DNA from 3 places in the Flintibacter sp. HCN-6482 genome. Region 2 is predicted to be linked to each of the others. Evidence: predicted binding sites of a transcription regulator. Region 2 holds the regulator's gene; each other region holds the start of a gene.
What was found. The regulator HrcA, encoded in region 2, represses chaperone genes, less so after heat shock. The targets are predictions, from matches to a motif close to TGTTAGCACTCNNNNNNNNNGAGTGCTAACA.

Region 1 (4,211 bases), on a different contig from region 2:
GGTGAACCCAAGATTCGTGTGGGCGTGGTTGGGGAAATCTATGTGAAGTTCGCCCCCCTGGGCAACAACAATTTGGAGCAGTTCCTGCTCTCCGAAGGCGTGGAGCCCGTAGTCCCCGGCCTGACCGATTTCATTATTTTCAAGATTTACAACCGGGTGGCTGATGTGGATCTGTACGGCGGGAAGTGGATCAAGAAGGCCGCCTGCCGGGCCTTCATGTCCTATATCGAGGGCTGTCAGAAGGATATGATCGCCGCTCTGAAGAAGTCCGGCCGCTTCCGTGCCCCCGGCACCTTCCAGGAGCTCCACTCCCTGGTCCATGGCTATCTGGGCGACGGCAACAAGATGGGCGAGGGCTGGCTCCTCACCGCCGAGATGCTGGAGCTCATCCACTCCGGCACCAACAATATCGTGTGTACCCAGCCCTTTGGCTGCCTGCCCAACCACATCGTGGGCAAGGGTATGATCCGCAAGCTGAAGGACGAGTACCCCTACTCCAACGTGGTGGCCATCGACTACGACCCAGGCGCCACCAAGATCAACCAGGAGAACCGCATCAAGCTGATGCTGGCCAACGCCAAGGGCCTGACTCATCAGGAGTCCCCCGCGCCCAGAGCGCCCCAGCCTGAAGTGGCTCCCAAGCTGGCTCATGCCCACAGTTAAGCTTTCCCTCTCAACAAAAAAGGACCCGGTACAGTGGTGTACCGGGTCCTCTTTTCTTTTTTCTCACAGCCCATTGACGATAAAATTGGGCCGCTTCCCCTCCAGCACCAGCTGGGCCGAGGTCCACATATTGGTGTGGGCCCGGTGGAAGGAGCCGCCGGTATTGCCGCCCAGATGGGGCGAGTAGATGGCCCGGTCCGCGACCTCTGGAGGGAGGTCCACCAGGGGGTGGTCAGCGGGAGTGGGCTCCGGTTCAAAGACATCCATAGCGATGGCACCCAGTCGGCCGTCGATGAGGGCCTGCCGGACGGCCAGGCTGTCCACCAACAGGCCACGAGAGGTGTTCACTAAAATGGCTCCCGGCTTGAACTTGTCTAGCAGAGCCTTGTCCACCATATGAGTGGTCTCCGGGGTGACTGCACAATGGAGAGATACAATGTCGCACTGGGACACCAGCTCCTCCAGTGGGAGATATTCCACGTTCAGCTCTTCCTCTACCTGGGGTGGACGGCGGTGGGCGGTGTAGTAGTACATCTTGCAGCCGAAGGGAGCCAGCAGCCTGGCTGTGGCGGTACCGATGTCCCCCAGCCCTACCAAGCCCACAGTGGATAGACCCAACTCCGGAGAGTTGGAGGCCATGACCGCCTCCTTCATCTCGCGTTGACGGCCTTCCCGAAGGGCGTTGTGGCCAGTAATACCGTGACGTAGAGCCATGAGCATGAGCATCACCGTATGCTCCGCCACTGAAGCGGCGTTGCAGCCTTTATTGTTGCACACAAAAATGTTCCTGGCCCTGGCCGCCTCCAGATCAATCCGGTTGTAGGCCACCCCCTCCGATTGGATCAGCTTCAGACCGGGCATCAGGTCCATCAGTTCTCCCGTCACGTCCACGATGGGGTCGGTGAACAGGATCTGGGCATCAGCGTTTTCCCGCGCCGCCTGTTGTGGGGACTGGTCCAGAGAACAGTAGGCCGTTTCAAAGGGCAGCTGTGCAACAAACTCCGGCATATAGGCCTCATAGCGTGCCTTCGGCCCTAAGATCAATACTTTCATGATTCATCCTCCCGGTCATTGATAAATTTTTTCCTCTGGGAAAGAATATAAATATTGTAGCACACTTTTTTTGTTGGTACAACACTCCAATATTAGCACTCAAATAATAAGAGTGCTAATATTTACAATTTATACACAAAGTGTGCAAGAACTGTTCACATTTGGACGATATACTAGGACCAAAGTTAAGTGAGGCAGGAAGGGCCGCTGAGATCGGACCCCCACCTCAGAAAGGAGTTTCTTATGATGTACAGTATGATCCCCTTTGGCCGCTATCACGGCGGTCTAGACACGATTTTTGATGACCTGGAGCGCAGCTTCTTCCCTCCCGCAAACCGCCAGCCCACCGCCTTTCGGACCGATATCCGGGATGAGGGTGACCACTTCCTTTTGGAAGCTGAACTGCCTGGCTTCCAAAAGGAGGATATCCATTTGGAGCTGAAGGAAGGCATCCTGACCATCTCTGCCCAGCACGAGGAAAAGCAGGAGAAGCGGGACGACCAGGGCCAATACCTGTGTCGGGAGCGCCGGGTCGGCTCTTTTGTCCGCTCCTTTGATGCCTCTGGCATTCAGGAGGACGCTATCCGAGCCTCCTATGAGAACGGAGTGTTGACGTTGATTCTGCCTAAGATGGCTGAGATACAGCCTCAAAGCAGAAGGATCGCCATTCAGTGACCAGAAGGAAGGGCAGGCTTCAGAGCCTGCCCTTTTTTGGGGGTGCCGGTGTATACGCCAGCCAGCGAGCGTCAAATTTTTTCTTGCAAAATATCTCAGGTTGGTGTATTTTTGTTTTAGCAAACAATTCAGTCAAGTGCTAATTTATGACAATCTTGAAACCAAAGTTAAAGGAGGTTTCTTTTCATGAATATGGATCGATTTACTCAAAAATCCCTGGCCGCCATCCAGGGGGCCAGGGACATCTCCCAGGAATACGGCAATCAGCAGATCGAGCAGCCCCACCTGTTGCTGGCCCTGGTCAGTGACAACGAGGGGTTCATTCCCCAGCTGCTCGCCGCTATGGGCATGACTGTTCCCAGCTTTGAGGCGGCAGTGAAGGGGGAGGTCCAGAAACTGCCTAAAGTGTCCGGGTCCGGCCGGGAAGCGGACAAGGTCTATGTGTCCCAGGATGTGGACAGGGCCCTCCGCGGCGCGGAGCAAGAGGCCCAGGCCATGAAGGACGAGTACATCTCAGTGGAACACATCTTCCTCGGTCTGCTGGCACAGCCTGACAGTGCCTTAAAGGAGTTATTCCGCACCTACCATGTGGACAGGGAGAAGGTGATGCAGGCTCTGGCCAGCGTCCGCGGCAACCAACGGGTGACCTCGGACAACCCGGAGGATACCTATAACGCCCTGAAGAAATACGGCACCGACTTGGTGGAGCGGGCCCGCCAGAACAAGCTGGACCCGGTCATCGGCCGGGACGATGAAATCCGGAATGTCATCCGCATCCTTTCCCGTAAGAGCAAGAACAACCCTGTGCTCATTGGCGAGCCCGGCGTGGGCAAGACCGCCATCGCTGAAGGTCTGGCTCAACGGATTGTCAAGGGAGATGTGCCCGGTTCCCTGAAGGACAAGACGATCTTCTCCCTGGACATGGGCTCCCTTGTGGCCGGGGCCAAGTACCGGGGGGAGTTCGAGGAGCGGCTGAAGGCCGTCCTCAACGAGGTCAAAAAGTCCGAGGGCCGCATCATCCTCTTCATTGATGAGCTGCACACTATTGTGGGCGCTGGCAAGACTGAGGGCAGTATGGATGCAGGCAACCTGCTCAAACCCATGCTGGCCCGTGGCGAGCTCCACTGCATCGGCGCCACCACTCTCAACGAGTACCGGCAGTATATCGAGAAAGACGCCGCCCTGGAACGTCGGTTCCAGCCCGTGATGGTCAACGAACCCACAGTAGAGGACGCTATCGCCATCCTCCGGGGGCTCAAGGAGCGGTATGAGGTGTACCACGGGGTCAAAATCACGGACGGGGCTATCATTGCCGCCGCGACCCTGTCCAACCGCTATATCACCGACCGCTTCCTGCCGGACAAGGCCATCGACTTGGTGGACGAGGCCTGTGCCATGATCCGCACCGAGATGGACTCCATGCCCACTGAACTGGACATCATCCAGCGGAAGATCATCCAGCACGAGATTGAGGAGGCCGCCCTGAAGAAGGAGACCGACAAGCTGTCCCAGGAGCATCTGGCTGAGATTCAGAGGGAACTGTCCGATATGCGGGAAGAGTTCAAGGCCAAGAAAGCCCAGTGGGACAACGAGAAGGGGGCCATCGGCAAGGTACAGAAGCTGCGGGAGGAGCTGGAGGCGGCCAACGCCGCCCTGGAGAAAGCCCAGCGGGAGTACGACCTGGAGAAAGCCGCCGAGCTGCAATATGGCCGCATCCCGGAGCTGAAGAAAGCCCTGGAGGCGGAGGAGAGCATCGCCAACGAGGGCAAGGCCCGCTCTCTCCTGCGGGACAAGGTCACCGAGGAGGAAATCGCCCGCAT
Region 2 (4,211 bases):
AGGAACAGGACATGAAAGTTGCCGTATTAATGGAAAATACTGCCCAGGAGGGATGCGGTCTGGTGCCGGAGCACGGCCTGTCCCTGTATATCGAATATCGGGGGAAGAGGCTGCTGCTGGATGGGGGCGCCTCAGGACGGTTTGCCGACAACGCCCAGAAGCTTGGGGTGGACCTGGCGGATGTGGACCTGGGGGTGCTGTCCCACGGCCACTATGACCACGCCGATGGCCTGCGCCGGTTCTTCCAGCTCAACCAGAGAGCCAAGGTCTATGTCCGCCCCCAGGCCGGAGGGCCCTACTTCTCCATGACAGAGGAGGGACCCAAATTTATTGGCGTCCACCGGGATATCTGGGAGGGGGCCAGAGAGCGGCTTGTCCCAGTACCGGGACCTATGGAGCTGCTGGAGGGTGGGTGGCTGCTGCCCGACGGTCCAAAGGACCCGGCCTTTATGGGAAAGGCGTCTAACCTGGTCTGCAAGCGAGGGGAGGATGACTTTGTCCCGGACGATTTCAGCCACGAGCAGTCCCTGGTGCTGGAGGGGGAGCGGGGACTGGTGGTCTTCAACTCCTGCAGCCATGGGGGCATCGTCAACATCGTGCGGGGCGTGCTGGACCAGCTGCCCGGAAAGCGGGTGCACGCCGTGGTGGGCGGACTGCATATGTATGCCAAGGGGGGGACTGGCATGAACTGCTCGCCGGAGTATGTACAGTCGGTGGCTGACGCGCTGAAGGCCCTGGGGGTGGAGCGAATCCTGACCGGCCACTGCACCGGACAGCCAGCCCTGGAGCGGCTGACGGAATACTTCGGTCCCGGCTGTCAGGGACTGTATACCGGCCAGGTGTTTACCCTATAAAAAAGAAACATGACCGCCTGTCTATGGACAGACGGTCATGTTGTTTTCTCCTCTAAAGTGGAGAGATATTGGAGCAGAATCGTTTCCACCAGGTTGGAGAGCGAGCGGTTCTCCAGCTGGGCCTGGGCGCGGAGGCGTTCTACCATGTCCTCATGAAAACGAAAGCTGTAATTCTTTTTTTCGATCCCCATAAAATCACCTCATATCTAGTGTAATACATTAGAAACATTTGTCAAGAGCCGGAGCTCTTAGCAGCAAAAGATAGAAGATGCAAAAAATTGGCGGGATTCATTTGTTTACAACAAATTCATAAAGTGCCTATTGACAATTCTGCCCCCCGGTGGTACATTATCTTTAGCACTCAGGAGTATTGAGTGCTAACGAAATGATCAAAGCGCAAGCAGGCCGGCATGAGGATATAAGACGAAGGGTCCGCGGAGCGGAGCTGTCTTGAGCCGGAACGGCCGGAAGCGCATGCCGAGATAAAAGGAACAGGGGGGGGAAACATGGAGCTGACGGATAGAAAAAGACGGATTCTTCGGGCCATCATTGAAACCTATATCGCCACCGCCGAGCCTGTGGGGTCGAAAATGGTAGCGGAGCGGGCCGGACTGGATGTGTCCAGTGCCACCATCCGGAACGAGATGGCTGATTTGACTGATATGGGCCTTTTGGAGCAGCCCCATACCTCCGCCGGACGGGTACCCTCCGCCGCGGGCTACCGGCTGTATGTCAATGAGTTGATGGGTCATCAGCAGTTGACCATGCAGGAGACTCAGCGTATCAACGAGGCGCTGAACCTGAAGATGGAGGAGCTGGATCGAGTGATCGACCGGGCGGGAAAGGTCCTATCCCAGTTCAGCGACTATCCTGTATTTACCATGGCCGCCCCCGCGGAGCGGATCACCGTCAAACGCTATGACCTGCTGAAAGTGGAAGAAAACGCCTTTATCGCCGTGGTCATGACGGACAACTCCATCGTTAAAAATAAACTCATCCATATCCCTGAGGAGGTTTCTGACACCCAGCTCCAACTGCTCTCCGCGGTTCTGAACAGTTCCTTCGTGGGACTGACCCAGGAGGAGATGGAACAGACCTTGGACAAGATGGAGACCCGCACCGCTCCAGGCGCCTTTGAGCTGATTGCCCTGGTGGTGGACTTCGCGGTGGAGATCCTGTCGGAACAGAGCAGCCAAAAGGTCCGAACTACCGGAATCACTCACTTGCTGGAACACCCGGAATACCGAAGCCTGGACAAGGCTAAACCTCTGATGAACTATCTGGCCGAGGAGAAGGATGTGGCCCGGCTGCCTGTGACAATGACCGGCGGCCAGAACATGAACATCCTGATCGGGCCGGAAAATGTCAGTGACGCGCTGAAGGACACCAGTGTGGTCATGGCCAGCTACGACATTGGAGAAAATATGAAGGGCGTCATCGGAGTGGTTGGACCCACCCGGATGGACTACGCCAAGGTCACCGCCCGCCTGTCCTATTTTGCCGACAGCCTGACCCGCATGTTCGGCAAGGGAGAGTTACCCCCGGCAGAGAAAACAGATACACAGGAGCCATAAGCAGGAAAGGAGCGCCGCATCGTGAGCGATAAAAATAAAAAGAAGCAGGCCCAGCCTGAGCAGTGTCAGGAGGATATTCGGAAGGAAGAGGCTGTGGAGCCTGAGGAAGAGGCTGTTCGCACGGAACAGGAGGAGAAAGGGGAGCCCCAGGAGGCCGGCGAGGCCGCCCAGGGGGACCAGAAATCAGGGGAGGCACCCAAGGAGGAGCCCTCCGGAGAGGGGACCGCACCCCTCGACGACCGCTTTCTCCGCCTGGCCGCGGAGTACGACAACTACCGAAAGCGGACCGCCAAGGAGAAGGAGTCCATCTGGAACGACGCCAAGGCGGATACCGCCGCCGCGTTTCTTCCCGTCTATGATAACCTGGAGCGGGCCTTGAAGCAGGACACCGCCGACGAAGCCTACAAAAAAGGGGTGGAGATGACGATGAACCAGCTGAAGGAGATCCTTTCCAAGCTGGGCATCACTGAGATTCCCGCCCTGGGCCAGCCCTTTGATCCGAATCTCCATAACGCTGTTATGCACGTGGAGGATGAGAGCTTGGGCGAGAACGTAGTGGCCGCCGTGTTCCAGGCCGGCTTCCAGTGCGGCGAGAAGGTCATCCGCTTCGCCATGGTGCAGGTGGCCAATTAGGGGAACGGAACCGAGGTGCGCGGCTTATTTTCAAAAGCCGATGGGATTAAAGGAGGAAAACAGTGAAAAGAAATCAGCCCTGCAAGCAGTGCTGTAAAGCGAAAACCTGTGATGCTGTATCCTATACCCTGCTGCTCGCTGGGGGCCTGCTGGCCTGGTGCGCCGCGCTCTACGCCATCGGGCCGCTGTTCCTATTTTAACTTTGTAAACATGAATGTCATATATTTAGGAGGAATGAATTATGTCTAAGATCATCGGTATCGATTTAGGTACGACCAACAGCTGTGTAGCGGTCATGGAGGGCGGCGACGCTGTCGTCATCCCCAACGCCGAAGGCAACCGCACCACCCCCTCTGTGGTGGCTTTTTCCAAGGACGGCGAGCGTATGGTGGGTCAGGTGGCCAAGCGCCAGGCCATCACGAACCCCGACCGGACCGTCATCTCCATCAAGCGTGAGATGGGCTCCGACTACAAGGTGAACATCGATGGCAAGAAGTATACCCCCCAGGAGATCAGCGCCATGATCCTGCAGAAGCTGAAGGCGGACGCCGAGGCCTATCTGGGCACAACAGTCACCGAGGCCGTCATCACAGTCCCCGCCTACTTCACCGATGCCCAGCGCCAGGCCACTAAGGATGCTGGTAAAATCGCCGGCCTGGACGTGAAGCGGATTATCAACGAGCCCACCGCCGCTGCTCTGGCCTACGGCGTAGACAAGGAGACCGCCCAGAAGGTCATGGTGTATGACCTGGGCGGTGGCACCTTCGACGTATCCATCCTGGATATCGACGACGGCGTCATCGAGGTGCTGGCTACCGCTGGTAACAACCGCTTGGGCGGCGACGACTTCGACAAGTGCGTCATGGACTGGATGGCCGCGGAGTTTAAGAAAACTGAGGGTGTGGACCTGACCGGCGACAAGGTGGCCATGCAGCGCTTGAAGGAGGCTGCTGAGAAGGCCAAGATCGAGCTGTCCGGTGTCACTTCTACCAGCATCAACCTGCCCTATATCACCGCTGATGCCACCGGCCCCAAGCACTTGGACCTGACCCTGACTCGGGCCAAGTTCGACCAACTGACCGCCCACCTGGTGGAAGCCACCAGCGGCCCTGTGAAGCAGGCTCTGTCTGATGCCGGACTGAGCGGAAGC
Region 3 (4,211 bases), on a different contig from region 2:
CTCTATTTGAAGGGACGCGGGCCCTGCCCTGGGAGCGGTTCATCCCTCGGGAGGGCCAGTTTCCAGTGAAGGGCCACTCCCTCAACTCCGCCCTCCACTCGGTGCCCGCCTGCCAATCCATCGTGAAAAAGTCGGTGGCCGCCCGGCTGGGAGAGGCTTACGGCTTGAATACCCTGCCGGAAACAGGGGCGCTGTACCAGATTCAGTTCGCGATTATGAAGGATACCGCCACCCTGATGCTGGATACCTCCGGCGCTGGGCTTCACAAGAGGGGCTACCGGGCCCAGGGGGTGATTGCCCCCCTGCGGGAAACGCTGGCGGCGGCCATGGTCCTGCTGTCCCGGTACAGAGGCCGGGACCCCCTGTGCGACCCCTTCTGCGGCAGCGGCACCATCCCCATCGAGGCTGCCTTGATTGCCCGAAACCGGGCGCCGGGGCTGAACAGGTACTTCTCCGCCCAAAAATGGGGGTGGCTGGACAAGCGGCTCTGGATGGAGGCGGCTGACCAGGCCATGGACCAGGAATTTGATGGGGATTATGAGATTTGGGGCGGCGACCTGGACCCCGCCGCCGTGGAGCTGGCCCGGCACAATGCTCAACTGGCAGAGGTGGACGACATCGTATCCTTTGAGGCGGCCGACGCCCGGACCTTCCACTGGGGCGGCCTCTATGGCCGGGTGGTCACCAATCCGCCTTACGGAGAGCGCATCATGGAGCGCCGGGAGGCGGAGGAGTTGTACCGGGCCTTCGGCCGAGCCTGGAGCAAATTTCCAGAGGGCTGGAAGCTCTTCCTTTTGTCCTCCCACACCGAGTTTGAGCGGACTTTCGGCCGGCAGGCGGACAAGAAGCGAAAACTCTATAACGGGATGCTGAAGTGCGACCTGTTTATGTACGGGATGAAATAGGAGGGGTCATGCCTTACCATATAAAAAAATTTCGGGGATATCGGCGGGAGCTGAAAAGGGTTCTGCGGGTGGTAGAGGAGTACCAGCCCAACTGGTGTCCGGCGGAAGAGGATTTTCGAGAGGAGTGGCTGGACCTGGGAGCCAACCGTTTTTTTCATCCCAGAGGGAAGGACCGGAAGGCGCTGATGGCCGCCCTCCTGCACAAGACGGAGGAACTGATTGCCGCCAGGCCGGCGGACCTGCCCTCCTGTAAAATATTCCTCTTTGTCCCTGGGGGCGACCCGGCTCTGGCGGAGATCATCCTCATCTACGACCCGGACCGCTTCCAGACCTTCTGGGTGCGTACCGACCCGGCGGACCAACTGTGGATTCCCCAGGAAGGTCCCTCCCTGCTGGCGGAGCTTGGGCTGGAGAGCTCCCTCCCGGAGCGGTGCGTGCTGGAGGAGTTTCACTGGGCAGGCTATGTGGAGCAGCAGGTAATCTGGGGCTTTGGGGAGCTGCCCTGAGGTGTTTCGGAGGTGTCTATGGACCATCTGTTTATTATCAACCCCGCAGCAGGGAAGGGGAGATCGGTTCAACAGCTGGAGGAGGACCTGACTAGACTGGCAGTTCACCACCAGGTGTTTTATACGAAACAGGCGGGAGACGCCTGCAAGATAGCAGAGCGGGCCGCGGCGGACGGCAAGCCCGCCCGGCTTTATGCCTGTGGCGGCGACGGCACCCTCAACGAAGTGGTCAACGGGGCGGCGGGCCACGATTTTCTGGCAGTGACCAACGTGCCCATGGGGACGGGCAACGACTTTCTGAAACTGTTTGGGCCCAACTACCGCAGCATTTTTTCAAATCTCGAGGCTTTGGCGGCCGGGCCGCAGGCCGCCTTTGACCTGATGGACTGCAACGGCAAGCTGGGGCTGGATGTGATATGCGCCGGAGTGGACGCACGTATCGCCGCCGGAGTACACAAATACAAGCGATTGAAAGGTGTCTCCGGACGATGGGCCTATCTGCTGTCCCTGGCGGAGCAGGTGCTTGTATGGGGAATCTGCCGTCCCATGACGGTGTCCATGGGGGCTGACCACTGGACGCAAGAGCCCACCGCCATCCTGTGCGTCTGCAATGGGCGGCACTATGGGGGCGGTTTTATGCCGGTGGCCGACGCCATGCCTGACGACGGCGTGCTGGATGTGCTGCGGGTGGGCAAGGTGAGTCTGCCTACCTTCGCGCGCCTGGCGGGCCAGTACGCGAAAGGCTTGTACTGGAAGTACCCCGCGCTGATTCGAGCCTACCACGGGCAGGAGGTGTCCTTCTCCGCCCGGGAACCCATCACCGTGGTAGTGGATGGAGAGATCATGCGGGACACCACTTTTACCGTCCGCCTGTCAGAGAAAAAGGTGAATTTCTTTTACCCGGCTGGAGCGAGCTATTCCCCTTGTGTTTAGCACTCTTGACATATGTTTGTGAACAAAACGTAAATTATAGAAAATCAACCCCAAATTTTTTTGATTTAGGGGTTGATTTTTTTTGAGAAAGCGGTTATTATCATAGTTAGATTTAGCACTTAAATAAAAAGAGTGCTAAACCACTGAGAAAGTTAGTTCAAAAAACTCATATATAAGGAGGAACTTGTTATGAAACTCAAACCCCTGGCTGACCGTGTGATCGTAAAACTGGTGGAGGCCGAGGAGACCACCAAGGGCGGCATCATCCTGACCGGCGCCGCCAAGGAGAAGCCCGAAGTGGCAGAGGTCATCGCTGTAGGTCCCGGCGGTATGGTGGACGGCAAGGAGGTCGTCATGACCGTGAAGGTGGGCGACAAGGTCATTACCAGCAAGTATTCCGGCACTCAGGTGAAGCTGGACGGCGAGGAAGTGACCATCGTTCGTCAGAATGATATCCTGGCCGTGGTTGAGTAAACCCGTCTTTTTATCCCAAATCGTGTATCAAATTTACTCTAAATCGGAGGTAATGTGTTATGGCTAAAATTATCTGCTACGGCGAGGAGGCCCGCAAGGCTCTGGAGAAGGGCGTCAACCAGCTGGCCGATACTGTAAAGATCACCCTGGGCCCCAAGGGCCGCAACGTGGTGCTGGACAAGAAGTTCGGTGCTCCCCTTATCACCAACGACGGTGTTACCATCGCCAAGGAGATCGAGCTGGAGGACCCCTTTGAGAACATGGGCGCCCAGCTGGTGAAGGAGGTCTCCACCAAGACCAACGATGTGGCCGGCGACGGCACCACCACCGCTACCCTGCTGGCTCAGGCTATCGTTCGCGAGGGCCTGAAGAACCTGGCGGCCGGCGCCAACCCCATGGTCATGAAGAAGGGCATCGCCAAGGCCACCGCGGCCGCCATTGAGGCCATGAAGGCCAACAGCCAGAAGGTAAACGGCTCCGCTGATATCGCCCGTGTCGGTGCCGTGTCCTCCGGCGATGAGACCATCGGCAAGCTGATCGCTGAGGCGATGGAGAAAGTGGGCCACGACGGCGTCATCACCATCGAGGAGTCCAAGACCGCCGAGACCTACTCCGAAGTCGTGGAAGGTATGCAGTTCGACCGGGGCTACATCACCCCCTATATGGTCACCGACACCGAGAAGATGGAGGCCAACCTGGACGACGCCCTCATCCTGATCACCGATAAGAAGATCTCCAACATCCAGGAGCTGCTGCCCATTCTGGAGCAGGTAGTACAGTCCGGCAAGAAGCTGCTGATCATCGCTGAGGACGTGGAGGGCGACGCCCTGTCTACTCTGATTGTCAACCGCCTGCGCGGCACCTTGAACGTGGTGTGCGTCAAGGCCCCTGGCTTCGGCGACCGCCGCAAGGAGATGCTCCAGGATATCGCCATCCTGACCGGAGGCCAGGTCATCTCCTCCGATGTGGGTCTGGAGCTGAAGGAAGCTCAGTTGACTATGCTGGGTCAGGCCCGTCAGGTGAAGATTACCAAGGAGAACACCACCATCGTCAACGGCGCTGGCAGCAGCGAGGACATCAAGGCCCGCATTGGCCAGATCAAGAGTCAGATTGAGGTCACCACCTCCGACTATGACAAGGAGAAGCTCCAGGAGCGGCTGGCCAAGCTGGCCGGCGGTGTGGCCGTCATCAAGGTAGGCGCCGCCACCGAGGTGGAGATGAAGGAGAAGAAGCTGCGCATCGAGGACGCCCTGAACGCCACCCGCGCCGCTGTGGAAGAGGGCATCGTGGCCGGCGGCGGTACCGCCTACCTGAATGCCATCCCCGCCGTGGAGAAGCTGTACGACCAGGTCGAGGGTGATGAGAAGACTGGTGTTCAGATCATCGCCCGGGC

Region 1: the regulator HrcA is predicted to act here: its motif matches at 2,506-2,536, upstream of clpB (ATP-dependent chaperone ClpB).
Region 3: the regulator HrcA is predicted to act here: its motif matches at 2,455-2,485, upstream of WKS99_RS03900 (co-chaperone GroES).

The regions. Positions count from the first base shown of each region.
Region 1 is NZ_JBBKBK010000001.1:517,150-521,360, forward strand. Features, by position in the region: gene WKS99_RS02495 (2-hydroxyacyl-CoA dehydratase) at 1-663, shown strand, start outside; gene WKS99_RS02500 (2-hydroxyacid dehydrogenase) at 727-1,716, opposite strand; gene WKS99_RS02505 (Hsp20/alpha crystallin family protein) at 1,960-2,391, shown strand; gene clpB (ATP-dependent chaperone ClpB) at 2,578-4,211, shown strand, end outside.
Region 2 is NZ_JBBKBK010000005.1:78,515-82,725, forward strand. Features, by position in the region: gene WKS99_RS12965 (MBL fold metallo-hydrolase) at 12-854, shown strand; gene WKS99_RS12970 (hypothetical protein) at 890-1,045, opposite strand; gene hrcA (heat-inducible transcriptional repressor HrcA) at 1,361-2,428, shown strand; gene grpE (nucleotide exchange factor GrpE) at 2,450-3,061, shown strand; gene WKS99_RS12985 (hypothetical protein) at 3,124-3,261, shown strand; gene dnaK (molecular chaperone DnaK) at 3,303-4,211, shown strand, end outside.
Region 3 is NZ_JBBKBK010000001.1:778,671-782,881, reverse strand. Features, by position in the region: gene WKS99_RS03915 (THUMP domain-containing class I SAM-dependent RNA methyltransferase) at 1-905, shown strand, start outside; gene WKS99_RS03910 (hypothetical protein) at 914-1,411, shown strand; gene WKS99_RS03905 (diacylglycerol/lipid kinase family protein) at 1,430-2,344, shown strand; gene WKS99_RS03900 (co-chaperone GroES) at 2,534-2,818, shown strand; gene groL (chaperonin GroEL) at 2,878-4,211, shown strand, end outside.